DNA from 2 places in the Nocardioides sp. F233 genome. Region 2 is predicted to be linked to the other one. Evidence: riboswitches for the same ligand, from Rfam matches in the RefSeq annotation. Region 2 holds a riboswitch; the other holds the start of a gene.
What was found. Region 2 has a riboswitch for FMN ahead of ribD (bifunctional diaminohydroxyphosphoribosylaminopyrimidine deaminase/5-amino-6-(5-phosphoribosylamino)uracil reductase RibD). Riboswitches for the same ligand answer to the same signal wherever they lie in the genome.
Positions count from the first base shown of each region.

Region 1 (6,723 bases), on a different contig from region 2:
AGCAGGCCGATCGGCACGTTGCACCAGAAGATCGCGCGCCAGTCGATGACGTCGGTCAGCACGCCGCCGACGAACGGACCGATGGCGAAGGCGGCGCCGATCGAGGCGCCGTACACGCCGAGCGCCTTGGCCCGCTCCTCGGCGGTCGGGGTCACCTCGGAGATCAGGGCGAGGGCGGTGGCGAACAGCACCGCCGCGCCGATGCCCTGGACGGCGCGGGCCGCGACGAGGGTGGCGATGCCCGGCGAGAGGGCGCAGGCAGCCGAGGCGACGGTGAACAGCGCCATGCCGCCGAGGAACACCTGCTTGCGACCGAAGCGGTCGGCGATCGAGCCGGCCGACAGCACGACCGCCGCCAGCGGCAGGGTGTAGGCGTCGATCACCCACTGCAGTCCGGACAGGCCCGCGCCGAGCCCGGCCGCGATGTCGTCGAGGGCGGTGTTGACCACGCTGACGTCGAGCATCAGCATCACGGTCGCCACGCAGGCGACGGCGATGCTGACCTTCCGGTCGGCAGCGGTCCGGGCGACCGGCGGGGTCGCGGGTGTCGCGGAGGTGGTCGTCATGGGACGAGATGCTGGCCGTCGCGGCGGTACGCCGACCATCCCAAGCCGGCGGGTTCTCCGCTCCCCCAGATCTTCCGGTGGTGCGCGATTCCCAGACATCTGGGGCCGCGTACTCATGTTCTCGCGAGCCCCTCACGTGACCCTGCGGACATGACCGATCGCCGCCCGGCCGGGCCCCTCGAGATCACCGCCGCAGTCGCCGCCGCCGTCCTGACGCTGGCGACCTTCTGGCACGGATTCTCCGTCTACCTCTGCTGGGGCGGTTGCGACGCCCCGGACGACGCCGAGATCCTCGTCCACCGCCTCCTCACGACCGCCCTCGCCGTCTCGGTCGCGACGACCCTGGTGACCGCGGCGCTGCGCCGCGGGCGTTGGGTCTTCCTGTGGCACCTCGCCGTGGCCGGGGTCGCGCTCGTCGTGGCGCTGCTGACCGCGATGCCCCAGATCGACTGGGACGGGTCACAGCGCCCGCCGGAGCCCGGTCCGCGGTACCCCTGCCACTCCGGCTCGAACGACTGCGTCGGCGGCTGAGGGCGCCTACCCTGCTGCCATGCCCGACACCAGCGTGGCTCGCGGCCTCGGCGCACTGCGGATGGCGGTGGGCGTCGCGATGCTGGCCGCGCCGCGGCTGGTCGGCCGCAGCGACGACCCGTCGTTCCAGCTGCTGATGCGCACGATCGGGGTCCGCGACCTGGTGCTCGGGGCGGGCACCGTGCTCGCGCCCGACGCCGACCTCACCCGCTGGGCGACGACCGCGCTGGCCAGCGACCTGACCGACGTCGTGGTCGGTGCCGCCTCCATCCGCACGGTCGGCCGCCCGGGCGGCCTGGTCGCCACGCTGGCACCGGTGCCGTTCGTGGCGGCGGGGGTCGTGGGCATCAGGCGGGCACGCGGCGGACAGGCGGTGCGGGGCCAGTAGGCTGCTGCCGTACGTTCTCAGGGCGGGGTGGAACTCCCCACCGGCGGTGAGGGCGTCCCGGCCGATCCGGGGCGACCGAGCCCGCGAGCGCCGGCCCGGTTACGACCGGGTCGGGTCAGCAGATCCGGTGCGACTCCGGAGCCGACGGTCACAGTCCGGATGGAAGAGAACGCGACGGGCCTCGCGCGCGTCGTCACGCCCTGGGTGACACGCGAACAGGAGAGCCCATGTCACCCACCGCCCCCCGCGTCGCCATCGTCGCGGCCCGCTGGCACGCCGACATCGTCGACGTCGCCGTCACCACCTTCACCGCCGAGCTCGAGGAGCGCGGCTACGCCGTGGACGTCGTCCACGTGCCGGGTGCGTTCGAGATCCCGCTGCAGGTACGTCGACGCGCCCTGTCCGGTCAGTACGCCGGGGTGGCCGCGGCCGCTCTCGTCGTCGACGGCGGCATCTACCGCCACGACTTCGTCGCGTCGTCGGTCGTGGACGCACTGATGCGGGTCCAGCTGGAGACCGACGTGCCGGTGTTCTCGGCGGTGCTCACGCCGCACCACTTCCACGAGCACGACGAGCACCTCGACTACTTCCGCCGCCACTTCGAGACGAAGGGCCGCGAGCTGGCCAGCGCGCTGGACGCGACCGTCCAGCTGCCGGCCGTCTGAGGCGACGCCGCGCGGAGGGCCCGCCGCGGCTGATCGACGAGGTCAGTGCGCGGCGGGCTCACCGTCGTCGTACCGCTCGATCGGGTCCTTGTCGCCGGTGAACGGCAGCACCCGCACGATCGCGACCACGATCGAGCCGACGACCAGGCCGATCACCGCGGAGATGCCGGTGTTGGCGAGCCAGGCCAGCGCGCTGCCGAGGAAGCCGTGCACGGCGTGCTCGATGTCGTGCTCGATGCCGTGGACCCACTCGTACGGCGCGTCCCACCAACCCGCCTCGTGCACGTTGACGAGCAGGATGTGCCCGCCGACCCACAGCATCGCGACGGTGCCGACGATCGAGATGATCGAGAGCAGCCGCGGCATGAACGCGACCAGGCCGCGGCCGAGCTTCTGCGCGAGGGCCGAGGAGCGCTGCGCGAGGCTGAGGCCCGCGTCGTCCATTTTCACGATGAGCGCCACGACGCCGTAGACGGCGATGGTGATCACGACGGCGACGACCAGCAGCGTGGCGAGCTTGGTCCAGAAGTTCTCGTCCTCGACCGAGGCCAGCGCGATCACCATGATCTCGGCCGACAGGATCAGATCGGTGCGGATAGCGCCGGAGACCAGCTCCTTCTCGGCCTCGGGGCCGACCTCGGCGACGGGCGTCTCGTGCTCGTCGTGGCCGGAGACCATGTGCCAGATCTTGTGGGCGCCCTCGTAGGCGAGGAAGGTGCCACCGATCATCAAGATGATGGGGAGCAGGTCCGGCAGGAACTGGCTGAGCAGCAGCGACGCCGGGAGGATGATCAGCAGCTTGTTGCGGATCGAGCCGATCGCGATCTTCTTCACGATCGGGAGCTCACGCGAGGCGGCGACGCCCTGGACGTACTGCGGCGTGACCGCCGTGTCGTCGATCACCACGCCGGCGGCCTTGGCGGTGGCCTTGCCGGCTGCGGCACCCACGTCGTCCATCGACGCGGCAGCCATCTTGGCGATGGCGGCGACGTCGTCGAGGAGACCGAACAGGCCGGCGCTCACGAGAGTCGGTCCGTGGTGAGAGGCATGCCGAAAGGTTAGGGCATGCCGAGCAACCCGCCGCCTGCTGCGCAACGCCTCGCATCCGCCCTGGCTGCGTTGGAGTCGCTCGAAGTGCGGCCGAGCACGTCGTCGCTCCGCCGCCTTGCCAGGGCGGCGCGAAGCGTCGCTCGCGACGGCGCCGCGTTCCTCGGCATGCCCTACCGGCCAGCAGGCACGAGCCCCGCGTCCGCGGTGTCCCTCTCCTGCTCGTGGACGACACCGGTCAGTTGCACCGCCTCCCGGACCCGGCGGTGGGCGACGTCGAACGGGTCGACGACCCGCTCGAGCACCCGGCGCACGGGCGGTGCGGCCAGGCCCAGCGCGACCGCGACGCCGATGCCGACCGCGGCGAGCAGGCCGGGCCAGGGCCGGTCGTGGGCCCACTCGACGAACCCGAGGTACTCGAGCTCCTTCACCACGAACCCGTGGAACAGGTACACGACGAGGGTCGCCGAGCCCATCCGGGTGAACCAGCCCCCGATCCGGGGTACGACGCTCAGCCAGGCCAGCGCGCCGGCCACACCGGCGAGCAGCACGAGCAGCCGGGTCAGGATCGCGGTCGAGGTCGGGTCGTCGAGCAGCGCGAACGGCCGCTGGTACAGGTAGTCACGGCTGGCCCACTCGTCGAGCGAGCCGGCGACGACCCACAGCGCCGCGAAGGTCACGACGCCGACCACAGCCGCGAACCGCCCACGCAACCACTCCAGCGCCTCGGGCGTGGTCTTCAGCCCGAGCACGAAGAACGGCAGGAAGCCCACGATCCGAGGGGCGTCCAGCCACCGCGTCCAGTCCCCAGCGAGGAGGAAACCACCCGCGATGCTGAGGCCGACAGCGAGCACCACGCCGCCCCGCAGCGGCCGCAGCAGCGGGGTCACCAATCGCCAGGCGACCATCGCGAGCAGGTACCAGAGCGGGAAGTGCGGGTCGGTCCACAGGTCCGAGAGGTGCTCGCCGCCGACGTTGATCCGGAACCAGGCCAGCGCACCCTCGAAGAGGACGTACGGCACCAGCAGCGTGGTCACCAGCTGCCACAGCCGCGCCGGTGTGTAGCGGAAGCCCCGCGACAGGTAGCCGGACAGGAACACGAACGCCGGCATGTGCCACAGGTAGACGAAGTCGTACGCCCGTCCGCCCGGGCCGTCGGACGGCAGCAGCGCGAGCAGGTGCCCGACCACGACGAGCGTGACCAGGCCCATCTTCGCGTTGTCGAGCCACGGGTCCCGAGTCCGAGGTGTTGAGGCCATCACTCCTTGGTACCCGAACCACCTGTGCGGAGACCAAGTGTCAGACAACCTGGCGCTGTGGGCGTGCGCGGGCGACAGTGGTGAGGTGACCGAGCGTCCGGACGACTCCCCCGCCAGCAGCCGGCTGACCGTCACCGTCACGGACGGGCCCGGTCAGCCACCGACCACGTGGACGCTGGTCTGCGACCCTGCCGGCGGGACCCATCCTGACCCGGAGGGTGCGTGCCGGGCGCTCGAGGCGGCCCGTCGGCCGTTCGCACCGGTGCCGGCCGACATGCGGTGCATCCAGGTGTACGGCGGCCCCGAGACCGCCACGATCACCGGCACCTGGCACGGCGAGCAGGTCGCGGCGACGTACCGGCGCACGGACGGGTGCGAGATCGCTCGCTGGACCGCCCTCAGCGAGGTGCTGGCCCCCGCCGGCCGGGGCTGACGGGGGCCACGGTCCTCACCGTCTGGTGACCTGGACCGGCGTCCTCACGATCGTCGTGCCCGGCACTCCCGTCGCGTTCATCTCGGTCGTGACCTGGCCGGGGCCGCGCGCATCGCCGCGGACGACGAGCGTGTAGGTCACCGTGTCGCCGGGAACCGGGTCGGTCGAGGTCACCCGCAGGTCGCCGGTCGGCAGCGTGGCCGCCATGGCGCCCTGGCCGGACTCGTTCTCCGCCCCGACGAGGAACGGCTGGCCGTTCGGGCTGGCGGGCAGGTTGGCCGGGTCGTAGGCGTAGGTGATGTCCTGCGTCCCGTTGACGCCGATCCAGACCTGGAACACCCGACTGCTGTTCGTACCGAACACGTTGACCCGGTACTCGACGACCAGCCAGGTGTCGACGCCGTCGGTCAGCGTCCCGGCGAAGACACCGGGGGCACCGGTGCCGTCGAGGTCGGTCCAGAACGGCGCCATCATGTTGTTCGGCGGCGCCGGGTCGGGACCGGTGGGCAGGTTGCAGCACTCGTTGTCCTCCGACGAACCACCGCCGGCCACCAGGTAGCCGTTGGAGTCGACGCCCACGGCGGTGTAGCTCTTGCCGTTGAAGCGGTAGGCGGGCACGTTGAAGTTGATGATCTCCTCGTCACCGATCGCCACCGGCGTGATGCCGAACGCATCGAGCGGGATGTAGCCGAACAGCGAGCCGGGAGCCACCGACGGCACGCCGTTCTGCGCTCCGGCGAGGCTGATCGGCCCCTTGCGCGCGCGGTGCGGTCCGACGACCGTCGCGCCCGACGCGCTCGTGATCGTCAGGTTGGCGGAGGTCGTCGTGCTCAGGCTGACCGTTTGGCTCTCGAAGGACTGGTTGGTCGCGGCCACCGCACACGTGGTCGAGCTGCCCCGACGGATCGAGTCGGGCACGCAGGACTGGTCCAGGGTCACCTGTCCCTGGGTCCTGATCCAGGCCACCGGCAGGTGCATCGCGCGGCTCGCACCGCTGCTCCGCCGGATCTGGATCTCGCCGAACTGCTGGGCGCCCTGGGGAGCGTCGGTGCTGATGGTGATGCTCAGCGTCCGGGTGGCCCCGGGATCGACGCTGAACGACGCCGGGAAGACCCTGATCGAGGAACCAGCCGGGGCCGTGGCGGACGCCACGAACCTCTGCGTCGTCCCTGACACGTTGCGCACCACGCGGGTCGTCGTCAGCCGACCCGGCAGCACCGGAGCGTTGATCGACGGCACGTTGAGGTCCACGGCGTGCACGGGATCACCGGTCAGCGCCGCGTACCGGGCCGCCGTCTCGTCGAGCGTCAGCGGGACGACGTCCGAGCGACCGATGTCGATCCGGCCGGCACCCATGTCGAACGGGTCGGCCGGGGTGGTGAGGTCCTCCTTGAGGACGTCGGTCAGCGACCGGGTCATCAGCGCGGACTTCACCTGGCCGGGCGACCAGCCGGGGTGGGTGTCGCGCAGCAGGAGCGCCGCACCGGCGACGTGCGGTGAGGACATCGAGGTGCCTGCGATCGCCTGGAAGAGCTCGCCCGGCGGACCGCCGGTGACGTCATTGGGCACCGGGGTGTGGCCAGCCAGGATCTGCACGCCGGGCGCGGTGACGTCCGGCTTGATGAAGGCGCCGCCCGGCCCCCGCGACGAGAACGCCGCCATCACGTCGCCCTGGCCGTCGCGCTTCTCGCCAGCCGCGAACTGGCCGGTGACGCCGGTGTGGGAGCCCATGAAGGCCACGAAGTCGGTGCCGTCGGCCAGGTGCACGGTCGGCAGCCAGTGGTTGTCTGTCTCGACGTCGGCCAGGGCCGGGTTGTAGAGGATCATCCCGGCT
Region 1 covers NZ_JBVASH010000004.1:55,237-61,959, reverse strand. The annotation lists gene ACZYRU_RS16290 (MFS transporter) at 1-566, opposite strand, end outside; gene ACZYRU_RS16285 (DUF6234 family protein) at 717-1,097, shown strand; gene ACZYRU_RS16280 (hypothetical protein) at 1,117-1,485, shown strand; FMN riboswitch at 1,495-1,660, shown strand; gene ACZYRU_RS16275 (6,7-dimethyl-8-ribityllumazine synthase) at 1,713-2,150, shown strand; gene ACZYRU_RS16270 (DUF808 domain-containing protein) at 2,193-3,173, opposite strand; gene ACZYRU_RS16265 (acyltransferase family protein) at 3,371-4,456, opposite strand; gene ACZYRU_RS16260 (SSI family serine proteinase inhibitor) at 4,494-4,889, shown strand; gene ACZYRU_RS16255 (S8 family serine peptidase) at 4,905-6,723, opposite strand, start outside.
Region 1: it holds a riboswitch for FMN, as region 2 does, so the genes downstream of both, ACZYRU_RS16275 (6,7-dimethyl-8-ribityllumazine synthase) here and ribD (bifunctional diaminohydroxyphosphoribosylaminopyrimidine deaminase/5-amino-6-(5-phosphoribosylamino)uracil reductase RibD) in region 2, are expected to answer to the same signal.

Region 2 (6,723 bases):
TCACCGACGACCAGCGCGCCCTCAAGGCGCGGCTGCGCGACTACTTCGGCGGCGTCGCGGCCGAGTTCGACGGCATCCACGACCCCGACCCGGTCGAGGGCGCCTGGAACCGGCACGGACCGACGTACGAGCGGATGATCCGCCGGCTCGGCACCGACGGCTGGATGGGCGTCGGCTGGCCGAAGGAGTACGGCGGCCACGGACTCGGCGAGGTCGAGCAGACGATCTTCGCCAACGAGGCGCAGTACGCCGACGTGCACCTGCCGTCGGTCACCCTGCAGACCGTCGGGCCGACGCTGATCAAGTACGGCACCGAGAAGCAGAAGGACCTCTTCCTGGAGCGCATCCTCAAGGGCGACGTGCACTTCGCGATCGGCTACAGCGAGCCCGACGCCGGCACCGACCTCGCGTCGCTGCGCACGACGGCCAAGAGGGACGGCGACCACTACGTCGTCAACGGCCAGAAGATGTGGACCACCGGCGGTCATCAGGCCGACTACCTGTGGCTCGCGGTCCGCACCGATCCGGACGCCCCGAAGCACAAGGGCATCTCGATCCTGATCGTGGACACCAAGGACCCCGGCTACAGCTGGACGCCGATCATCACGGCCGACGGCTCCCACCACGTCAACGCCACGTACTTCAACGACGTCCGGGTCCCCGTCGACATGCTGGTCGGCGAGGAGAACCAGGGCTGGAAGCTGATCACCACGCAGCTCAACCACGAGCGGGTCATGCTCGGCCCCGCCGGCCGGATCGAGGGCCTGCGCGACCGGGTCGTGCGCTGGGCCGGGGCGGCCGGCGTGCTCGACCGCTCCGACGTGCGGGACGTGCTGGGACGGGCCACCGCGGTGTTCCGGATCAACGAGCTGCTCAACTGGGAGGTCGCCCGCGCGGCGGCCGCCGGCGAGATCAAGGTGGCCGACGCGTCCTCGTCGAAGGTGTTCGCCTCCGACCAGGTGCAGCACCTGCTCGCCGACCTCATCTCGCTCGTGTACCGCCACGGTGACGCGGGGGACACGGAGACGAAGGACGTGCTCGACTACCTCGACGCGCAGGCCAAGCGGAACCTCGTGCTCACCTTCGGTGGCGGGGTCCAGGAGGTCCAGCGCGAGCTGATCTCGATGTTCGGCCTCGGCCTGCCGCGGGTGCCGCGATGAGCGCCGAGCTGGTGGATGCCGCCGTCCACGAGAAGGTGATGGCCGAGGCCGAGCGGATCAAGGGCTGGGGCGAGGCCGCCGAGCGGGTCGCCCGCGACGAGGTCAACCAGCCGACGATCAACAACTGGCTGGAGGCGATGGGCGTCGACAACCCGCGCTTCAAGGCGGGCGAGGCGCCGCCGTCGATGGCCCAGGTGTGGACGATGTACGGCCTCGGCGGCAAGCCGTCCGAGGACGACCCCCTGCACTCGATGATGCGGGTGCTCACCGACGCCGGCTTCACCGCCGTGCTCGGCACCAACTGCGAGCAGTCCTACGACCGCTACCTGACGGTGGGGGAGAAGGTGCGCGTCACCACCGCGCTCGACTCCGTCGTCGGCCCCAAGGCCACCGGGATGGGCGTCGGGTACTTCGTGACCTCGCGCAACACCTGGTACGTCGGAGACGAGCGGGTCGCGACCATGCTCTTCCGGGTCCTCAAGTTCATCCCGCGCGCGAAGGCGGACGCGTGAGCGGCCCCGTTCGCCCGGTCGTCAACCGGGACAACGCCTACTTCTTCGAGGGTACGGCGGCGGGTGAGCTGCGCATCCAGAAGTGCAACGCCTGCGGCGTGCTGCGCCACCCGCCCGGTCCGGCCTGCCCGGACTGCGGTGCGTTCGACCGGGGCTACGTCGTCGCCGCCGGCACCGGCACCGTGTTCTCCTACCTGGTCCACCACGCCCCGCAGGTGCCCGGCAAGGAGCTGCCGCTGGTCATCGCGCTGCTCGACCTCGACGAGGGCGTGCGGATGGTGGCCGAGATGACCGGTCCCGTCGAGATCGGCGACCGTGCGAGCGTCGGCTGGAACGTGGTCGACGACGACCTGACCCTCCCGATCTGGACGAAGGTGGACCGATGAGCGCCGTGCTGAAGGTGGGGGACCGGCTTCCCGAGTGGAGCCTGCCCATCACGCCGACCCTCGTGGTCTCGACCGCGATCGCGACCCGCGACTTCCAGGACGTCCACCACGACCGCGACATCGCGCAGGGAGCCGGCTCGAAGGACATCTTCGTCAACATCCTCACCTCGACGGCGCTCTGCGAGCGCTACGTGACCGACTGGGCCGGCCCCGACGTGCAGATCCGGGGCATCGCGATCCGGCTCGGCGCCCCGGCGTACCCCTATGACACGTTCACCTTCTCCGGCGAGGTCACCTCCGTCGAGGACGGTGTCGCCACGATCAAGGTGGTCGGCGCGGTATCGCTCGGCGACCACGTCATCGGAACCGTGACGGTGGCCGCATGAGCGAGCGCACCCTCTCCGGCAAGGCCGCCATCGCCGGCATCGGCGCGACCGAGTTCTCCAAGGAGTCCGGCCGCTCCGAGCTCCAGCTCTCGGTCGAGGCCGTGCGCCACGCCCTGGCCGACTGCGGCCTCACGCCCGCCGACGTCGACGGCCTGGTCACCTTCACGATGGACACCTCGTCCGAGATCGCGGTGGCCCGCGAGCTCGGCATCCCCGAGCTGCGCTTCTTCAGCCGGATCAACTACGGAGGCGGCGCGGCCTGCGCCACCGTCCAGCAGGCCGCGATGGCCGTCGCCACCGGTGTCGCCGACGTGGTCGTCGCCTACCGCGGCTTCAACGAGCGCTCCGGCGACCGGTTCGGCCAGGTCTCCAACTGGGCCGCCGCGCAGGTCAACACCAACGGCCTCGACAATGCCTGGACCTACCCGCTCGGCCTGTCCACGCCGGCCGCCACGGTCGCCATGCAAGCCCGCCGCTACATGCACGAGTACGGCGCCACCTCGGCCGACTTCGGTCGCGTCGCCGTCGCCGACCGCAGGCACGCCGCCACGAACCCGGCCGCGTTCTTCTACGGCAAGCCGATCACCCTCGAGGACCACCAGGCCTCCCGGATGATCGCCGACCCGCTGCACCTGCTCGACTGCTGCCAGGAGTCCGACGGCGCGGTCGCCCTCGTCATCGTCTCGGCGGAGCGGGCCAAGGACCTCGCCCAGCGGCCGGCGTACATCGCCGCCGCCGCGCAGGGCTCGGGCAAGGACCAGTTCGTGATGACGTCCTACTACCGCGACGACATCGGCATCCCCGAGATCGGCGTCGTGGGCCGCGAGCTGTGGAAGCAGTCCGGGCTCACTCCGGCCGACATGCCGATGGCGGTGCTCTACGACCACTTCACGCCGTACGTCCTCATGCAGCTCGAGGAGCTCGGCTTCTGCGGACGCGGAGAGGCCAAGGACTTCGTGCAGGACGGCGCCATCGAGGTCGGCGGCCGGCTGCCCATCAACACCCACGGCGGGCAGCTCGGCGAGGCCTACATCCACGGCATGAACGGCGTCGCCGAGGGTGTGCGCCAGATCCGCGGCACCTCGGTCAACCCGGTCGCCGACGCCCACCACGTGCTGGTCACCGCCGGCACCGGTGTGCCGACGAGCGGGCTGATCCTCTCGGCCTGATCCGGGACTAGGCCTCCTCGACCCAGACGTTGTCGTGCTCGCGCATGAACGCGTCGTACTCCTCCGGCGTCCACTCCTCACCCCGGGCCAACCGGTCGAGACCCTCGAAGTAGGGCTCGCGCGGCGCACCCGGTGCGAAGTGCAGCAGCATCGACGCCGGGGCGCCGGACTCGTTGCGGAAGCCGTGGATGCCGCCGGGCGGCACGTGCAGGAAGTCGCCGGGGCGCGCGGTCATCCACTCGGTGCCGGTGTGGATCCGGACCTCGCCCTCGAGGACGTAGAAGGACTCGGAGATGCTGCGGTGGAAGTGGGGGCTCGGGCCGCTGACCGCCTCGGAGAACTCCCACCGGTAGAGCCCGAACAGCCCGCCGGTCGCCTCGCCGCGCGCGAGGTGGTGGACCCGGTTGCCGTTGGGGTAGACCAGGTCGGGGCCGTCGGAGTTGGGGCGGACCCAGGCCGAGACCTCGCCATCGCCGTCGTACAGGGGTGGGGGATACGACATGCGGCGACGCTACCCACGCCTCCCAGTGAGCGGACCCACAGCCCGCGGCGTGTCGTGATGTGCCACCATGGGTCCCAAGAGCTCGCGTGCTCTGGGGTCGGTGAGAATCCGAACCGGCGGTGACAGTCCGCGACCCGATCGCAGCCAGTGATCGGTTGATCAGGTGGAACTCCTGGACCGACGGTCAAAGTCCGGATGGGAAGTGCACGCACGAGTGTCCGACGGACGCCCCGCTGTGGGCGCCCGCCGTACGCCAGGCAAGCCCCGGAGTCCGCGTCCAGGACGACGAGAGGCGGTGGCCGGTGGCGGAGACGTTCACCCGTGAGTACGACGCGATGCGTCGTGCGCTCGCACTGGCAGTGACCCCCGGGGTGCCGTTGCACCCCAACCCGCGGGTGGGCTGCGTGCTGCTCGGTCCCGACGGCAGCATCGTCGGGGAGGGCTACCACCACGGCGCCGGTACGCCGCACGCCGAGGTCGAGGCGCTGAAGGTCGCCGGCGAGCGGGCCCGCGGCGCGACCGCGATCGTGACGCTGGAGCCGTGCAACCACACCGGCCGCACCGGACCCTGCTCGCAGGCGCTGATCGCCGCCGGCGTCGCCCGCGTGGTCATCGCGCAGCGCGATCCCAACCCGCAGGCCGCGGGCGGCATGGAGACGTTGCTGGAGGCGGGCATCGAGGTCGACGCCGGCCTGCTCGCCGACGAGGCTGCCGAGGTCAACCGGTCCTGGACGTTCGCCCACCGCAACGGCCGGCCGTTCGTGACGTGGAAGTTCGCCACCACCCTCGACGGGCGCAGCGCCGCCGCCGATGGCACGTCCCGGTGGGTCTCCTCACCGGCCGCCCGCCGCGACACCCACCTGCTGCGCGGTCTGTGCGACACGATGCTCGTCGGGACCAACACCGTCGAGGTCGACGACCCGCAGCTCACCGTCCGCGGCGACGACGACCAGCCGGTCGGCGAGCAGCCGCTGCGCGTCGTGATGGGGGAGCGCGACCTCGCCGAGGACCGCCGCGTCCTCGATGACGCCGCACCCACGGTGCACCTGCGCACCCGCGACCCCGAGCAGGCCCTGCGCACCCTGTACGCCGACCACGACCGCCACCACGTCTTCCTCGAGGGTGGGCCGACCCTGGCCGCCGCCTTCCTGCACGCGGGGCTGGTCGACGAGGTCGTCACGTACGTCGCCCCGATGCTGCTCGGCACCGGCCGCTCCGCCGTCGGGGACCTCGGAATCGGGACCATCGCCGACGCGTTGCACCTGCGGCTCGTCGACACGACCGTGGTCGGCGAGGGCGCCGACGCCAACGTGCGCATGATCATGAGGCCCACCACGGCCAGGAACAAGGAAGGAACCGCCTGATGTTCACCGGCATCGTCGAGGAGCTCGGTACCGTCACCGCCGTCGAGGACCAGGGGGACGCCATCCGGCTCACCATCGCCTCCGACGTGACGCTGTCCGACGCCGGCCTCGGTGACTCGATCGCCGTCAACGGCTGCTGCCTGACGGTCGCCGAGCGCACCGACACGACCTGGACCGCCGACGTGATGGCTGAGACGCTCGCCAAGACCAGCATCGGCAGCCTGACCGCTGGCGACCGGGTCAACCTCGAGCGCGCGGTCACCGCCGAGAAGCGGTTGGGCGGCCACGTCGTGCAGGGCCACGTCGACGCCGTCGGCGAGGTCGTGGCCCGCACCCCCAGCGAGCACTGGGAGATCGTCGAGATCAAGATGCCCGACGAGCTCGGCCGCTACCTCGTCGACAAGGGCTCGATCACCGTCGACGGCACCTCGCTCACCGTCGTCGAGGCCGGCGACCACACCTTCACCGTCAGCCTGATCCCCGAGACCCTGGCCCGTACGACGCTCGGCTTCCGCGCCGTCGGCGACCAGGTCAACCTCGAGGTCGACGTCATCGCCAAGCACGTGGAGAAGCTCGTCCGTGCCTACACCAGCACCAGCAGCAAGGAGAACTGACATGTCGGTGCGACTGGACCCCGTCGAGCGCGCGATCGCCGACATCGCCGCGGGCAAGGCCGTCGTCGTCGTCGACGACGAGGACCGCGAGAACGAGGGCGACATCATCTTCGCCGCCAGCAAGGCGACGCCGGAGCTGATGGCCTTCACGATCCGCTACTCCAGCGGCGTCATCTGCGCCCCGATGCCCGGCGCCATGCTGGACCGGCTCGAGATCCCGCTGATGACTCCGCACAACAAGGACGCCTACCGCACGGCGTACACCATCTCGGTCGACGCCCGCGACGGCGTCAGCACCGGCATCTCCGCCGCTGACCGCGCCCACACCGTGCGCGTGCTCGCCGACTCCGCGACCGAGCCGTGGGAGCTGACCCGCCCGGGCCACGTGTTCCCGCTGCGCTACCGCGAGGGCGGCGTGCTGGTCCGCCGCGGCCACACCGAGGCCGCCGTCGACCTGTGCCGTCTCGCCGGCCTGACCCCGACCGGTGTGCTGGTCGAGGTCGTCAACGACGACGGCACGATGAAGCGCGCCCCCGAGCTGCGTGCGTTCGCCGACGAGCACGGCCTGGCGATGATCTCGATCGAGGACCTGGTCCGCTACCGCCGCCGCGTCGAGACGCACGTGGTGCG
Region 2 covers NZ_JBVASH010000012.1:31,033-37,755, reverse strand. The annotation lists gene ACZYRU_RS26805 (acyl-CoA dehydrogenase family protein) at 1-1,160, shown strand, start outside; gene ACZYRU_RS26800 (FAS1-like dehydratase domain-containing protein) at 1,157-1,672, shown strand; gene ACZYRU_RS26795 (Zn-ribbon domain-containing OB-fold protein) at 1,669-2,058, shown strand; gene ACZYRU_RS26790 (MaoC family dehydratase) at 2,055-2,444, shown strand; gene ACZYRU_RS26785 (lipid-transfer protein) at 2,441-3,613, shown strand; gene ACZYRU_RS26780 (cupin domain-containing protein) at 3,621-4,115, opposite strand; FMN riboswitch at 4,198-4,327, shown strand; gene ribD (bifunctional diaminohydroxyphosphoribosylaminopyrimidine deaminase/5-amino-6-(5-phosphoribosylamino)uracil reductase RibD) at 4,451-5,479, shown strand; gene ACZYRU_RS26770 (riboflavin synthase) at 5,479-6,093, shown strand; gene ACZYRU_RS26765 (bifunctional 3,4-dihydroxy-2-butanone-4-phosphate synthase/GTP cyclohydrolase II) at 6,095-6,723, shown strand, end outside.